DNA from 3 places in the Kitasatospora sp. NPDC101235 genome. Region 3 is predicted to be linked to each of the others. Evidence: riboswitches for the same ligand, from Rfam matches in the RefSeq annotation. Region 3 holds a riboswitch; each other region holds the start of a gene.
What was found. Region 3 has a riboswitch for cyclic di-AMP ahead of ACIRRH_RS19940 (hypothetical protein). Riboswitches for the same ligand answer to the same signal wherever they lie in the genome.
Positions count from the first base shown of each region.

Region 1: linked by a shared signal. The riboswitch ahead of ACIRRH_RS25765 (M23 family metallopeptidase) and the one ahead of ACIRRH_RS19940 (hypothetical protein) in region 3 are both predicted to bind cyclic di-AMP.
Region 2: linked by a shared signal. The riboswitch ahead of ACIRRH_RS17130 (peptidoglycan DD-metalloendopeptidase family protein) and the one ahead of ACIRRH_RS19940 (hypothetical protein) in region 3 are both predicted to bind cyclic di-AMP.

Region 1 covers NZ_JBIWNZ010000016.1:175,538-180,407, reverse strand. Annotated here, with positions in the region: gene ACIRRH_RS25780 (sensor domain-containing protein) at 1-558, opposite strand, end outside; gene ACIRRH_RS25775 (GNAT family N-acetyltransferase) at 750-1,343, opposite strand; gene ACIRRH_RS25770 (hypothetical protein) at 1,386-2,261, shown strand; gene ACIRRH_RS25765 (M23 family metallopeptidase) at 2,325-3,173, opposite strand; cyclic di-AMP (ydaO/yuaA leader) riboswitch at 3,187-3,345, opposite strand; gene ACIRRH_RS25760 (YiaA/YiaB family inner membrane protein) at 3,541-3,831, shown strand; gene ACIRRH_RS25755 (alpha/beta fold hydrolase) at 3,972-4,799, shown strand.
Region 2 covers NZ_JBIWNZ010000009.1:37,722-42,591, reverse strand. Annotated here, with positions in the region: gene ACIRRH_RS17140 (RidA family protein) at 1-120, shown strand, start outside; gene ACIRRH_RS17135 (DUF2470 domain-containing protein) at 250-969, shown strand; gene ACIRRH_RS17130 (peptidoglycan DD-metalloendopeptidase family protein) at 1,188-2,162, opposite strand; cyclic di-AMP (ydaO/yuaA leader) riboswitch at 2,167-2,302, opposite strand; gene ACIRRH_RS17125 (MFS transporter) at 2,657-4,198, shown strand; gene purB (adenylosuccinate lyase) at 4,206-4,870, opposite strand, start outside.
Region 3 covers NZ_JBIWNZ010000011.1:105,554-110,423, forward strand. Annotated here, with positions in the region: gene ACIRRH_RS19925 (IclR family transcriptional regulator) at 1-190, shown strand, start outside; gene ACIRRH_RS19930 (hypothetical protein) at 242-415, opposite strand; gene ACIRRH_RS19935 (hypothetical protein) at 518-1,135, shown strand; gene ACIRRH_RS19940 (hypothetical protein) at 1,199-2,638, opposite strand; cyclic di-AMP (ydaO/yuaA leader) riboswitch at 2,647-2,802, opposite strand; gene ACIRRH_RS19945 (MoaF-related domain-containing protein) at 3,326-3,655, shown strand; gene ACIRRH_RS19950 (alpha/beta hydrolase) at 3,810-4,870, opposite strand, start outside.

The DNA.
Region 1 (4,870 bases), on a different contig from region 3:
GTGCCAGGGGGTGTAGGTCCGGAAGACCCAGTGGTAGAGCGGGTAGAGCGCCATCACCCAGCCGAGCAGCAGGAACACCAGCGTCACCGAGAAGCTGAACACCGCCCAGGGGAACATCACCACCTGGTACAGCACGGCCTTCCAGCCGGCCGCGTCCGCCAGCCGCGCGGTGATCGCGCCCCAGCTGCCCGGGCGGACCTGGCGCACCGGCTCCGGGCCGGGGACGTCCAGGGCCAGCATGCCGCGCACCCGGGCCCGCTCCAGCCGGCCGAAGCCGCGGGCGAGGCTGGTCAGGGCGCCCAGCACGGGCAGGCCGAGGACGGTCACGAAGGTGCCGAGGCCGAAGCAGAACATGACGATCGAGACGGAGAACCCGGCGATCGCCACCGGCAGGCCGCTGAGCGCGTAGCCGACCTCGCGGTAGTAGTACGCCGAGAACGGCGCCCGCCACAGGGCCGGCCGCCGCTCGGTCCGGCGGGCCCGGGCGGGGCGCGGGTCGTCACCGTAACCGCCCGGGACGTCCCACTCCCGGTCCTCCATGCTGCGGCTGCTGCTCATGCTCCCGGCCCCCGGCCCCTCGTACTGTCGGTCGTTCGTCCTGCTGACGGTGTCCAGTCTGACGGACGCGCAGGCCAGGCGTGATCCGGAGGCCTGGCGGATCCGGGGTGGGGTTAACCCCCCTCCGCCGCGATCCCCTCGTTCGGTCCGCCCTGCGTCCGGGCGGCCGCCCCCCGGCCCGTCCGCGGCGTTCAGCGGTCCGGGCCCGGCCTGCGGGCGCCCGGGCCCGGCCACTCGTCGGCGAGCAGCGAGTAGAGGAACGAGTCGGACCAGACGCCGTCCTTGAACCCGTCGTGCCGCAGTCGCCCCTCCAGCCGGAACCCCCGCCCGGTGAGCACCTTGACGGAGGCCTCGTTGGCCACCGCGACCCGGGCGGCCAGCCGGTGCAGGTCCAGGACGTCGAAGGCGAGGCCGCAGAGCAGGCCGACGACCTCGCCCGCGTAGCCGCGGCCCCAGAACTCGCGGGCCAGCACGCACCCGAGGTGGGCGGCCCGGTGCCCGTCGAGGGTGAGCGAGGCCTGCCCGACCGGCGTCGCGTCCTGCGGCTCCTCGGCGTCGGCGAGCCTGGTGACGGCGAGCCGGTAGGTGTCCCGCTCCTCGGCCATCGCCTCCTCCAGGTAGAGCTCGACCTGGTCGGCGCAGGCCTCCCGGCCGCTCGGCCCGAAGGGCAGGTGGCGGGTGACCTCCGGGTCGCCGAACAGCGCGTGCAGCGCGTCCACGTCGCCCTCGGTGTGGTGGTACTCGCGGACGGCCAGTCGCGGGCCGGTGAGTCGTACGGGGACCATGGCTGCCGACCCTATCCCCGCCCGGCGGCTACCGTTCGGACTATGAACGACGAAGACCTGCGGCTCGCCCCGCGCACCAAGGCCGCCGACCTGCTCGCCTGGGCGGCCGAGCAGGGCCGCGCGCCGGTGGCCGAGGGGCCGCTGCGCGCGGTGCTGGCGCTGCTGGAGCTGGGCGAGGGCAGGATGCACGACGGCTGGCCCGAACTGACCTCCGACGCGGTGGAGCACCTGCTGTACGAGCGGCTCCACCTGTACGTCCAACCGGCACCCGAGGAGGACCCGCTCGCCTACGGCGACGCCGTCCGGCTGCTGATCGACCACCAACGGGCGGCCCGGCGGCTCAACGCCAAGCGCCAGGAGCGGCTGCACGCGGAGGCCGAGTGGCAGGGCGAGGTCGCGGCCGGGCTGCTGCGCCGCGCCGACCTGGTGACCTGGCCCCGGCTGTACGCGCTGCTGCTGCACGCGCACGGGGTGGACGTCACGGACGGGGCGGCGGTGCGGGACTGGCTGGCCGGCTTCGGGGAGCTGGCGCAGGAGGAGCGGCTGGCCGCGTACGAGGCGCTGGTGCCGGCCGGCTGGCTGGACGAGCCGGACGAGCAGGGCTGGGGCCCGGGCCGGGTGCTGTCGGTCGGCATGGCCACGGACGGCGCGCGGCGGCTGCTGGAGCAGGGCCTGATGCGGCGCAGCTACCGCAACCTGGCCGAGCTGACCGCGCAGGGGCGGCCGATGCCGGACGAACTGGCCGGGGACTTCGGGCAGTTCGAGGAGGCGGCGGTCGACGCGGCGCTCGACCTGTTCGGCGGGTGGACGGTGCCGGGGCTGCCGCGGCTGCTGGTGACGGAGTTCCCGGAGCTGGCGCCGGAGCCGGGCCCGGAGGAGATCGAGGCGTACCTGGCGCAGCTGCCCGTCGAGGAGTGAGACGCCGCGCAAAGCCCCCGGCCCGGAGCGGGTGCTCCGGGCCGGGGGCTTCGTGCGGGTGCGTCAGGGGTTGAGGCCGCGCTGCTGGAGCCAGGGCTCCGGGTCGACCGGGGCGCCGCCGCCGGGGCGGACCTCCATGTGCAGGTGCGGGCCGGTGACGTTGCCGGTCGCGCCGACCTTGCCGATCTGCTGGCCGGAGGCGACCTTGCCGGAGCCCTTGGTGATCGAGGAGAGGTGGCAGTACCAGATCTCGGTGCCGTCGGGCAGGGTCTCGACGATCCGGTAGCCGTACGAGCCGGCCCAGCCGGCCGAGGTGATGGTGCCCTGGCCGAGCGCGTAGACCGGGGTGCCGGTGTCGGCGGCGAAGTCCAGGCCGGTGTGCAGGTTGGCCCAGTAGCGGGCGCTCTGGCCGTAGTGGGCGGAGAGCCGGTAGTCGTTCACCGGGAGGGTGAGGGCGGCGGCCTTGGCCCGCTCGGCCTCCTCGGCGGCGCGCTTGGCCTCGACCTCCTTGGCGGCGGCCTTGGCCTCCGCCTCCTGCGCGGCCTGGAGCCGGGCGGTCTCCTCGGCGGCGGTGCGCTGGCTGTCGGCCTGGTGCTGGATGCGGGCGGCGAGCGCGAGGCCAGGGTCGGCGGAGAGGGCGACCGGGGTCTCGTCCGGGGCCTCGACGGCGGGGGCGGCGGCCGGGGTCGCCGAGGCGAAGCCGGTGGCGCCCAGGGTGGCGGCGACGGCGGTGACGCCGAGCAGCGGGGAGGCTCCGCGGGTCTGACGCGGCATCCGGTGGCGGTTGGTCTCGGCCTCTGCGCCGAAGGCCTCGGGACCGAAGTCCTCAGGGCCGTCCGCGCCGGGGTGGTCGAGGAGCTGGGTACCGGCTGCGAAGCCGGCCGGGTGTGCCGGGGTGTGCGTCGACGCCACGGGAGGCGCGCTCCTTTCCTTCCTTCGCGCCTACCGGGTTAGCTGACGGGTTCGGAGCAGGAAGGTCTCCTACGGCCGGGCCGGAGCCCCGCCGATTCACCCCAAGGAACGTGGTTCCCCGGCTCCCTGACCTGCCCGGAGGCCGGTCGGCGGGATTAGGCGACGGCGCACGGTGCCGTCTGGGTACGGCGTTGACAACCGTGCTGCGTTATCAAACGTTAATCCTAGGACGCTCCGATTCCAAGCCATCCGTTTGGAGCAGCTCGGTGGAAGGTGATCGGACGTCAACGAACGGCCCCTCATGCACGGCCTCACCTGAGTACCCCTACTCATGTGCGGCCCGGCGGGGCCGCCGCATCCTGACGCCATGAGCGCACCGATGCAGGCCCGCACCACGGCCGCGTACTTCGTCCAGGCCGTCCTCTCCTTCTCCCTGTCGGGCATCGCCCTCGTCGCCGGAATCGTCTACCTGCCGGTCGGCGGATGGACCCGGGCCTTCCTCGGGGTCGGCCTCCTCTACACCGTCACCTCCGCGTTCACGCTGGCGAAGGTGATCCGGGACCGGCAGGAGTCCAGCGAGATGATCACCCGGGTCGACCAGGCCCGACTGGAGAAGCTGCTCAGCGAGCACGACCCGTTCAAGGTCGAGGGGGCCTGACCGGCCCCTTCCCCTTCTCCCGGCCCGCCACCGCGGCCCGTCGCCGACGGTCGCTTGACGGCTAAGGCTATTAGCCTTAGCTTTATGGCTATCGGCAGCACAGCCGATGCCCCGCACCGACGGCCCGAAGGGGACCACCCATGAACGGCACCATCACCCCGAGCACCCGGTACCTGACCGCTCCCGGCGGCCGGATCGCCTTCGACGACACCCGGCAGGGCGACGGCACCCCCGTCGTCCTGCTCCCGGGCATGCTCGACAGCCGGGCCGCGTACCGGCACCTGCGCCCGCTGCTCGTCGCCGCCGGCCACCGGGTCGTCACCATGGACCTGCGGGGCTTCGGCGAATCCTCCGTCACCTGGGACGACTACAGCCCGGCCGCCATCGCCGGCGACGTGCTCGCCCTGCTCGACCACCTCGGCATCGACCGCGCCGTCCTCGCCGGGAACTCGTACACCGGCGCGACCGTCGTCAAGGCCGCCGGGGACGCGCCCGAGCGGGTCGCCGGGATCGTCCTCCTCGACGCCTTCGTCGAGAACCCGCCGCAGGGCGCCCTGATGCGCGGCGTCATGGGCCTGATGGGCGCCGCCCTCGTCCACTGGCCGGCCTCCTGGGGCTTCTACCTGCGCCGGATGGCCTTCCCCGGCGCCAAGCCCGCCGACTTCGACGCGTACGTGGACGGACTGGTCGCCGCGCTGCGCACCCCGGGACGGAAGACCGCCACCCGCGGGTACGTCCACGGCGACTCGGCACCGGTCGGCTGGACGGCCGCGGTGCGGTGCCCGGCGCTGGTGGTCATGGGCAGCAAGGACCCCGACTTCCCGAAGCCGGAGCTCGTGGCCGACCGGCAGGCCGCCGCACTCGGCGCGCGGAAGGCGATGATCGAGGGGTCCGGGCACTACCCGATGGCCGACAACCCCGCGGCCACCGCGGACGCCCTGCTGCCGTTCCTCGCCGAGCTCGGCTGAGCCCCGCCCGCCCCGACCCGCCCGTCCCGCCCGTCCCGCCCGTCCCGCCCGACTCCACCCGTACGGAGAGC
Region 2 (4,870 bases), on a different contig from region 3:
GAGTTCATCGAGGAGAACATCAAGCCCGGCGGCGTGAAGCCGTGCCGCACCACCGTCTTCGTCGAGCTGCCGCAGGAGCCGATGCTGGTCGAGATCGACGCGCAGGCCGTCATCGGCTGACGCACCGCCGCACCGAAGGGCCCGGACGCCACTCGCGCGTCCGGGCCCTTCCGCCCGTCCGGACGCCTGCTTGCCACGCCCCCACCCCCGCATTAGGTTAGGCTCACCTAACTTACTGGAGGTCCGCCCATGAGCCTGCCCACCGGCGACACCGAGGTCCCCGAGCCCACCACCGCCGAACGGACCCACAGCCTGCTCGGCACGACCTCCTCGCTCACCGTCCGCGCCCTGGGCGAGCACCACCACCTGGACACCCCGGTCTCCGTGCACGGCTCCCGGCTGCGGCTGCGCACCGCCCTGGACGATCCGCTCACCGCGGCCGCCGCCGGTGCCACCGACGGCCTCGCCGTCGTCATCGACGTCACCGACGTCTCCCCCGTCGCCGTCCGCGACCGGGTCCGCGCCCGCCTCACCCTGGCCGGCCGGCTGCACCTGGCCCACCTCGCCGACGACGGCCTCGGCGTACACCTGCGGGTGGACGTCGCCCACGCCGTCCTCGCCACCCCGTACGGCACCGGCGCGGTCACCGCCGACGACCTCGCCCTCGCCGCCCCCGACCCGCTGGCCCGGCACGAGGCCGCGCTGCTCACCCACCTCGCCGACGACCACGCCGAGGCGCTCGACGTCCTCACCCGGCTGCTCGACCCGGCCGTGCTCGCCCACGAGCCGGAGGTCCGCCCGCTCGCGCTGGACCGCCACGGCCTGGTGCTGCGCCTGGACCACCCGCACGGCCACCGCGACGTCCGCCTGGTCTTTCCCGAACCGGCCCGGGACACCGACGACTTCGGCCACCGGATGCACGAGCTGCTGGCCGCCGCCCAGCACGGCCTGCCGGTCCACCGGCACTGACTCCCGCTCGAACGAAGCAGCCGGCCCGGCTCCACGAGGAGGTCCTCATGAAGCCGGGCCGGCCTGGGCGTGTCCCGCGCCCATGTCCACTGTGCGGCGATCACCCGGTCGAGCGGTCACCCGACATGACCATCCCGGAGGATCGATTCGCCCCGCAGCAGCGGTGGTTCCTGAAACCTTCGGGGCTCAGGGCCCCGCGAAGTCGGAGTGCCTCGGGCTCAGAGCGCGACGCCGTGCGCGCGCAGGTAGGCGACCGGGTTGATGTCCGAGCCGTACTCCGAGCCGTTGCGGATCTCGAAGTGCAGGTGCGGGCCGGTCACGTTGCCCGTGGCGCCGGAGAGGCCGATCTGCTGGCCGACGGTGACGGCCTGACCGATCTTCACACCGATCGAGGAGAGGTGCGCGTACTCGGCGTAGTGGCCGTCGGCGAGCTTGATCTCGACCTGGTTGCCGTAGGCGCCGCCGTTGCCGGCCTTGACCACGACACCGTTGGCGACGGCGCGCAGCGGGGTGCCGGTGGAGGCGATGAAGTCCTGGCCGGTGTGGTGGCCGGAGGCCCACATCGAACCGGCCACGCCGTAGGCGGTGCCCAGCTTCGGGCTGGCCAGCGGGGCGACGAAGCCGGAGGTGGCCGCGGCGACCGGAGTGGCGGTCACGACCTGGGCCGGGGTGGCGACCTGCAGCTGGGTCTGGAGCTGCGCGGACGGCTTGGCGGCCTCGGTCTTCACCTGGACCTGGGCCTGCGGCGTGGCGGCCTGGGTCGCCGGGGCCGCCGGCTTGGCCGGGGCGGCGGGCTTCGCCGGAGCAGCGTCGGCGGACGGCGCGGCGGCGTGGCCCGGCAGCGCGAGCTGCTGACCCGGGAAGATCAGGTTCGGGTTGGCACCGAGGACCGAGCGGTTCTGCTCGTACAGCGCGTGCCAGCCGCCCTCGACGTTCTTGGCGTCGGCGATCTTGGACAGGGTGTCGCCGCTGACGACGCGGTAGCTCTCCTGCGCGGCCTGGGCGGCCGGATCAGCGGCCTGCTTGGCGTCGGTGGAGGCGGCGGCCTGCGCGACCGGGGCGGCCGGAACGATGTGGGCCTGGGCGCTGACCGCGGTCACGAGCGGGAGGACGAAGGAGACGCCGGTGACGGCGGTGGCGATGCCGATGCGGGCAGCGCGGGGCAGGGCGATACGACGGGCCTGAGCAGGCATGGGGTTTTCCTCTCCGACGCCTGCGAGGTGAGCTGTCGGGTTCGGGCTGGAGTTGCCCGGCCGCATGCGCGGCTTCACCCCGAGCCGGTCCTGGACACCCGCGCCCTGAGGCGCGAACTCCGGTCCGGCGACTTACCTGTGGGTCCCCCACTCCTGCCGTACAGAGTTCGTCTCGAACCACCGGGCAGCGGCAGGACTCGGCGTTCCACCCGGTGGATCCGTCCGGACTGGCCGGGCGGTCGCTGAACTAAAACCCATCCGTTCGGGTGAAGCAATGTCGATCTCTTGAAACGGCAACGATCCCCCCGGACGCGGTGACACTCCGCAGGCCGCACCCCACGGTACGTACACAACCCATTCACCCCCCGCCACTGATCCACGACCCTGCGCCGAGATCCGCGACGCAGCGCACCCGCCCGTTCACGCACCGCCCTCGGCCAACACACCCACCGGTGACCCTTGTCACGTGCGCCCCCGCAGCGCAGGATTCGCCCGTGGCCACCTCCGAGGCCGGCACCCTGCGCCTGGGCACCGCGCAGGGACGCTGGGTACTACTGGCGACGGTGCTCGGCTCCAGCATGGCGATGCTCGACGGCACCGTGGTGAACGTCGCCCTGCCCCGGATCGGCGCCGACCTCGGCGCCTCCCTGGCGTCCCTGCAATGGACGCTGAACGCCTATCTGCTCACCCTGGCGGGCCTGATCCTGCTCGGCGGCGCGCTCGGCGACCGGTACGGGCGGCGCAAGGTCTTCCTGATCGGCGTGGTCTGGTTCGCCGTCGCCTCCGCGGCCTGCGCCGTCGCACCGGACATCCACGTGCTGATCGCCGCCCGCGCCGTCCAGGGCATCGGCGGGGCACTGCTCACCCCCGGCTCGCTCGCCATGCTCCAGGCGGTCTTCCACCCTGACGACCGCTCGACGGCGGTCGGCCTCTGGTCCGGCTTCGGCGGGGTGTCGGCCGCGGTCGGCCCCTTCCTCGGCGGCTGGCTGGTGGACGGTCCCGGCTGGCGCTGGATCTTCCTGCTGAACCTGCCGCTCGCCGCCGCCGTCATCGCGGTCACCACCCGCTCGGTGCCGGAGAGCCGGGACAAGGACGCCTCCGGCCGCTTCGACGTGCTCGGTGCCGTGCTCGCCGCCCTCGCCCTCGGCGCGATCACCTACGCACTGACCGCGGCCGGCGAGGGCCTGTCCCCCGCCGTCTGGGTCAGCGGGGTGATCGGGGTGGCGCTCGGCGTCGCCTTCGTGGCCGTCGAGCGCCGCGCGCCCGAGCCGATGCTGCCGCTCGGGCTGTTCTCCTCACGGCTGTTCACCGCGGTGAACCTGGTCACCCTGTGCGTGTACGCGGCGTTCAGCGGCGTCTTCTTCCTGCTGGTGGTGCAGCTCCAGATCGTGTCCGGGTTCTCACCGCTGGTCTCGGGCTTCGCGCTGGTGCCGATCACCGTGCTGATGCTGCTGCTGTCCGCGCGCGCCGGACGACTCGGCAAACGGATCGGCCCGCGCATCCCGCTCACCGTCGGTCCCGTGCTGTGCGCCGCCGGGGTCCTGCTGATGCTGCGCATCGGCCCCGACTCCTCGTACTGGGTGGACGTGCTGCCCGCCGTCACGGTGCTGGGCTGCGGAATGACCCTGCTGGTCGCACCGCTGACGGCGACCGTGCTGGCCGCCGTCGAGGTCCGGCACGCGGGCATCGCCAGCGGGGTCAACAACGCCGCCGCCCGCGCGGCCGGCCTGCTCGCGGTGGCCGCCCTGCCGACGCTGGCCGGGCTGAGCGGCGACGCCTACCGGGTGCCCGCCTCGGTCGACTCCGCCTTCCACACCGCGATGCTGATCTGCGCGGGCCTGCTGGTCGCCGGCGGGCTGATCGCCTTCGCGACCGTACGGGGCAATGTGCTCGCCCCCGAGGAGCAAGCGGTGGCCGAGCCGAACTGCGACTGGCCGTGCGGCACCACCACCCCGCCGTTCGACCCGGGCCACGTCCCCACGACGCGCGAGGGCCCCGCCACCGGTCCGGCGGCAGGGCCCACGACTCAGAACTGACCAGACGTCAGAGAATGTCGGCAGGCGCGTACTTGGCGGCCTCCGGGTAGGCGGCCGCGACGGCCTCCACCTGGCGGACCACCTCGGCGACCTGGGCACCGGCCGCACCGGTGAAGGACAGCCGGTCGGCCAGCAGCGCGTCCAGCGCGGCCCGGTCCAGCGGGATCCGCTCGTCGGCGGCCAGCCGGTCCAGCAGCTCGTTCTCCCGGGCGCCCGCGCGCATCGCCAGCGCGGAGGCGACGGCGTGCTCCTTGATGACCTCGTGCCCGGTCTCCCGGCCGACGCCCGCGCGCACCGCGCCCATCAGCACCTTGGTGGTGGCGAGGAACGGCAGGTAGCGGTCCAGCTCGGCCTCGATCACGGCGGGGAAGGCGCCGAACTCGTCGAGGACGGTGAGGAAGGTCTCCAGCAGGCCGTCGAAGGCGAAGAACGCGTCCGGCAGCGCGACCCGGCGCACCACCGAGCAGGAGACGTCGCCCTCGTTCCACTGGTCACCGGCCAGCTCGCCGGTCATCGAGGCGTAGCCGCGCAGGATGACGGCCAGACCGTTGACGCGCTCGCAGGAGCGGGTGTTCATCTTGTGGGGCATCGCGGAGGAGCCGACCTGGCCCTCCTTGAAGCCCTCCGTGACCAGCTCGTGGCCGGCCATCAGGCGGATGGTCTTGGCCAGGC
Region 3 (4,870 bases):
CGACCAGGAGCAGGAGATCGGCGTCCGCTGCATCGCGCTCGCCGTCCCGGGCGCGCCGACGCCCACGGCACTCTCGGTCTCCGGCCCGGAGGCTCGCATCCGGGCCCTGGAGGAGCAGGCCGGGGCCGCCTCGCTGGTCCCGGTGATGCACCGGATCGCGACCCGGCTGGGGCAGGTCCTCGCCCCCTGACGTCCCGTCAACCCCCGTTGTCGACCCATCCGGTCGGGGCGGAACGCCGCTTCATCCGTTCGGGCGGACGACGGGCGGGTTGCCCCCGGGCTCCGGCGACGGCTCCGCCACCCTGGTGCCGACGCCGCCCGCGACGGCGCGGGCGGCCGGGACGCGAAGGCAGGGTGAGCGGGGATGGAGCAGCAGCACCGGGACGTTCGGGGCGGTGAGGTACCGGGTGGCCACGTACCGGGCGGTGGTGTGCGGGGCGGTGGCGCACGACCTGCCGCGAGAGGCCGGGGGTCCGGCGGGGCCGGACTGGTCGCGGCCCTGGCGGCGGGGTACGCGGTGACGGTGCTGGCCACCGACCCGTCCTGGGCGCTGCGGCGGCCCGAGCCCCGGCCCGCGGTGGAGGTCGTCGCGACGGGCGCGTCCACGGTGTCCACCCTGCCCGCCCCGGCGACGCCCGAGGCCTCCACCCTGCCGGCCCCGGCGAGGCCCGGAGCAGCGACGGACGCGGGATCCGAAGCCTCCACACTGCCCGCGCCGGCCGCAGCTCGGCCGTCCGCCTCCGACCTGGAGGTGGTCCGGACCGCCCCGGACCCGGCCACCCCCGGCGGCACCACCACCGTCCGCGCCTTCGTCGGCAACGCGGGCCCGGACACCACCGCCTCCCCGTTCACAGTCGTGGTCACCCTGCCGGAGGGCGTCAGCCCCGAGGGGCCGTACTTCCCTTCCGACTGCCAGGTGCTGGGCCACGGCCGCACCGTGCGGTGCGTGTTCAAGCCCGGACTGCGGGAGGGACGCAGCGCGACCGCCCTCATCCCGGTCCGGCTCAACCCGGGGCTGCCGGTGGGCAGGCTGAGCGGCGGCTCGGTCGTGGTGCGCAGCGCGGACGACCGGAACGAGGGCAACAACCGGCAGCCGTTCGACATCACGGTGGTCGGGACGACTGCCGGCTCCTGAGTCGCGCGGTCCCGCCGGTGGGGCCGACCCGGCCTGCGGGAGCGTCCTGCCGGTGGCCCGTTCCTACCGGTAGACGCGGACGTAGTCGGCGGCGAAGGTGATCGGGGCGGTCCCCTGCGGCGCGGGGTGGTACTGCCCCGCGCACACCGAGAGGTTGAGGTTCAGGTAAGCCGACCAGTTGGCACCGACGCCCTTGCCGTCCGAGAAGACCTTGACGCCGTTGACGTACCAGTCCACCGAGTTGGCGCCGTAGTGGGTGCCGATGGTCACCCACTGGTCCTTCGCGATGGCGCTCGCGTCGGTGTAGTACCTCGCGTTGCCCGGGTTGACGTGGTTGGTCAGCTCCAGCAGGTTCGGGTTGTCGGGGTGGTACTCGAAGGAGTCGACCTCGCCGTTGCCGTTCTTCCAGGTCCACAGGGCCGGCCAGGCGCCGCTGCCGGCGGGCAGCTTGACCCGGGTCTCGGCGTAGTCGCCGGTCTTGACCCGGAAGCCCTCGCTGGAGCCCTCGGTGGTCAGGAACCCGGTGTTCCAGGACTGCTTGCCGTTCTCCAGGGCCGGCCCGCCGGGCGTGGCGGTGAAGGTGGCGACCCCGTTGGCGACGCTGACGTTGTTCCTGTTCAGCCAGTCGAGTTTGTTGTCGCCCGGGTTGTGGTCGCCGTACCTGTACGCGGTGCTCTTGTCGCCGACCCAGCGCCGGCCCCAGCTGATCGCGCCGTTGAACTCGTCCGACCAGGTCAGCGACTTGCCGGCGACCGGGGAGGACGGCGGCGGGGTGCTCGGGGTCGGGGTGGTGCTCGGCGCCGGGACCGACGTGGTCGACGTGGTCGCGGTGGTCGAGGTCGGCTCGCCGGTCGGGGTCGGCTTGGTGGTCGAGGTCGACGTCGGGGTCGAGGTCGGCTCGGCGGTCGGCGTCGGGGTCGGGGTCGGCTTGGTGGTCGACGTCGGGGTCGAGGTCGGCTCGGCGCTCGGCGTCGGGGTCGGGGTCGGGGTCGGGGTGGACGTCCCGGCGGCGGAGACGACCAGCTGCTGCGAGGGCAGGTTGTGCCAGGCGCCGCCGAGCTCCTGCCAGAAGCCGAACCGGGTGTACGTCCCGGCGGGCAGGGCGCGCGCACCGCTGGTGAACTCGACCCCGCTCGGGCAGATCTGCACGTTGGAGGCGTTGCCGGGGTAGTCGAGGTTGTTGCCGCGCGCGTCGCGCACGCCCACACCGACCGTCTTCGCGGTGAAGCAGGCCACGGAGTGCAGGCCGAGCGAGGCGGTGGTGGCCCTGCCCGCGACCATGGTGGCGGGGCCGAGCCGGTCCTGGGTGACGGCCGACGCGGTGACGGCCTGGGCACCGGTGACCGCCGACAGACCGAGCAGCCCGGCGCCGCTGATGGCGAACGCCCCGGCGGCGGCGAGGGCGGCGTTGCGTCCGCGGTGGGACGGACGGGCGTGGCGCGGTCCGCGGCGGCGGGCGGACGCGGGCGCCGGCCGGTGCGTCGAGCTGGCAGGCTTGGGCATGGGACGACCTCTGCGACGCCTGCGAGGTGAGCTGTCGGGTTCGGGCTGAGGTCGCCCGGCCGCCTGCGGAGCGGCTTCACCCCTAGCCGCGGCCCGAACGCTCTGGCGTACGGGCCGGGCGCTGACCTTGGTTCCCCCGCTCCCGTCCTCTGTGGTGCTCGGCGACCCGCCGGCGGGTGGACAGGATTCGGCGTCCCGGCGGCGGGGTCCGCGAGGGCGGACGACCGTTGCAGGCTAGGTGGGTCGTGCACGAGCGGACAACTCGGACGGGCAGGTTGTCGCGCAGCTCACAGTGGTGTCGATCAACGACGCTGCGTGGCAGTCGAGTTGATCAATTTCCGGGAGCGGGAGGGCCAAGGCGGGCCAGGCGGACGGGCGGACAGCCGCGGACGGCTCGGGTCAGGTCAGCTCAGCCAGGCGTTGACCTGGCTCGCGGCGTCCGGCGCCCAGGCGACGGTGTGTGGGGGTACGTCCCATGGCCGGACGGCAGGACCGGCGCGCGCTCCTGCCCATGTGCCGGTCGCACATCCGGGCGGCTGTGTGGTGCCGGACCGTACCGTGGCGAGTGCCTGACCGAGTGCGCCCGGTCGGATAAATTGGAAGCCTGACATCTTCCGCCGTGCACAAGAGCGGCGAGCCCGACCGGATGCTCGCCACGACCGAACAGGAACGAGGACCCGCCCCACCATGACCGCGCCCCTGCCCGCCTTCGCCGGCCGTACCTACCTCTTCCGGGCCGACAACGGCGCGGCCTTCCGCAACACCTACTCGGCCGACGGCACTCGGCTGCGCTGGGAGGGCCTCGGCGAGTCCGCGGGCCAGTGGGAGGACGTGCGGCTGCACGTCGCCGAGGTCGCGCCGGAGATCTACTTCGTCAGCTGGACGGAGCAGAGCGGGATCACCGTCAGCCACGTGATGGACCTCGGCAAGCTGACGGTGCGGGCCTTCTGGACCTTCGAGGGCGAGGGCGGCCGGGTCGGCGAGCTGCACACCGGGACGCTGGAGCGGGTGGCCTGAGCGGCGGGACCGCTGCGCGGGAGCCGTACGGCTCGTGAACGACCGAACCCCCGGGGCCGTGGCCCCGGGGGTTCGGTCTTCTCCCCAGCCTGTTCGGATGGTCCGGGCGGTCCAGGCGCCGGGCGGTCCGGGCGGCCCCGGGTGCCGTTCCCCGTCAGACGGTCTGGTTCGGCACCTTGAGGTGCTGGGACAGCCACTCCAGTGAGGAGGGCAGCAGGGCGCTCCAGGTCTCGAAGTTGTGGCCGCCGTTCTCCAGCATGCTGTACGAGACCTTCATCGGGCTCTGCACCGCGTCGACGAAGGCCTCGGTCTCCTGCCGGTAGTTGCCGTCGCCCTTCTTGGTGCCGGCCAGCAGTACGGACACCTTCGGCTGCGGCAGGTTCTTCAGCCGCCACAGCAGGTTGGCCTCGTCGCGGCGCTGCTTGCTGCCGCCGAACAGGTCGCCCGTGGTCGGGTCGTCGGCGGCTTCGTAGTAGGCGGAGAGGGCGACGGCGGTCGGGAAGACGTCCGGGTGGCGCATGGCCAGCTTGAGCGCGCAGTAGCCACCGGTCGAGTTGCCCATGAAGGCCCAGGCCTGCGGGTCGCTGGAGACCCGGAAGCTGGCCTGGATCGCCGAGGGCACGTCCTTGGTGAAGTAGGTGTCGGACTGCGGGCCGTTCGGGACGTCCTCGCACTCGGTGTCCTGCGGCAGTGCGGGCGAGGGGCGCACCAGGACCATGACGGTCGGCTGCATCCGCCCTTCCTGCAGCAGCTTGAGCGCGGCACCCGGATAGTTGAAGCGGGTGATCAGGTTCTCGGCGATTCCTGGGAATCCGGTGCTGACGATCACGGCCGGGAACTGCTTCTGGGCGTACTCCGGCTGGAAGTACTGCGGGGGCAGGTAGACGTAGCCCTCGGTGGACAGCCGACTGACCGCGCCGTCGATCCGGACCTTGCGGATCTCGCCGGACTGGCTGGGCTCGCGGCCCATCGCGCCGCCGCCCTTGACCGCGGCCTGCCCCATCGTCTCCACCATCAGCCGGCCGGAGGCGTCCGCCTTGTTGTGGATGACCACGGGGCCGGTGTCGCCGGTGCCCAGCAGGTCGTCCCAACTGCTGTAGAAGGCGAAGTAGTTGTTCGCGACCAGGCCGAGCGCGGCGAGCACCGCGAGCTGGGTGGCGAGCAGCGCGCCGATCCGGCCGAGCACCGCCCGCCAGGTCCTCTTCGCGAGTCTGG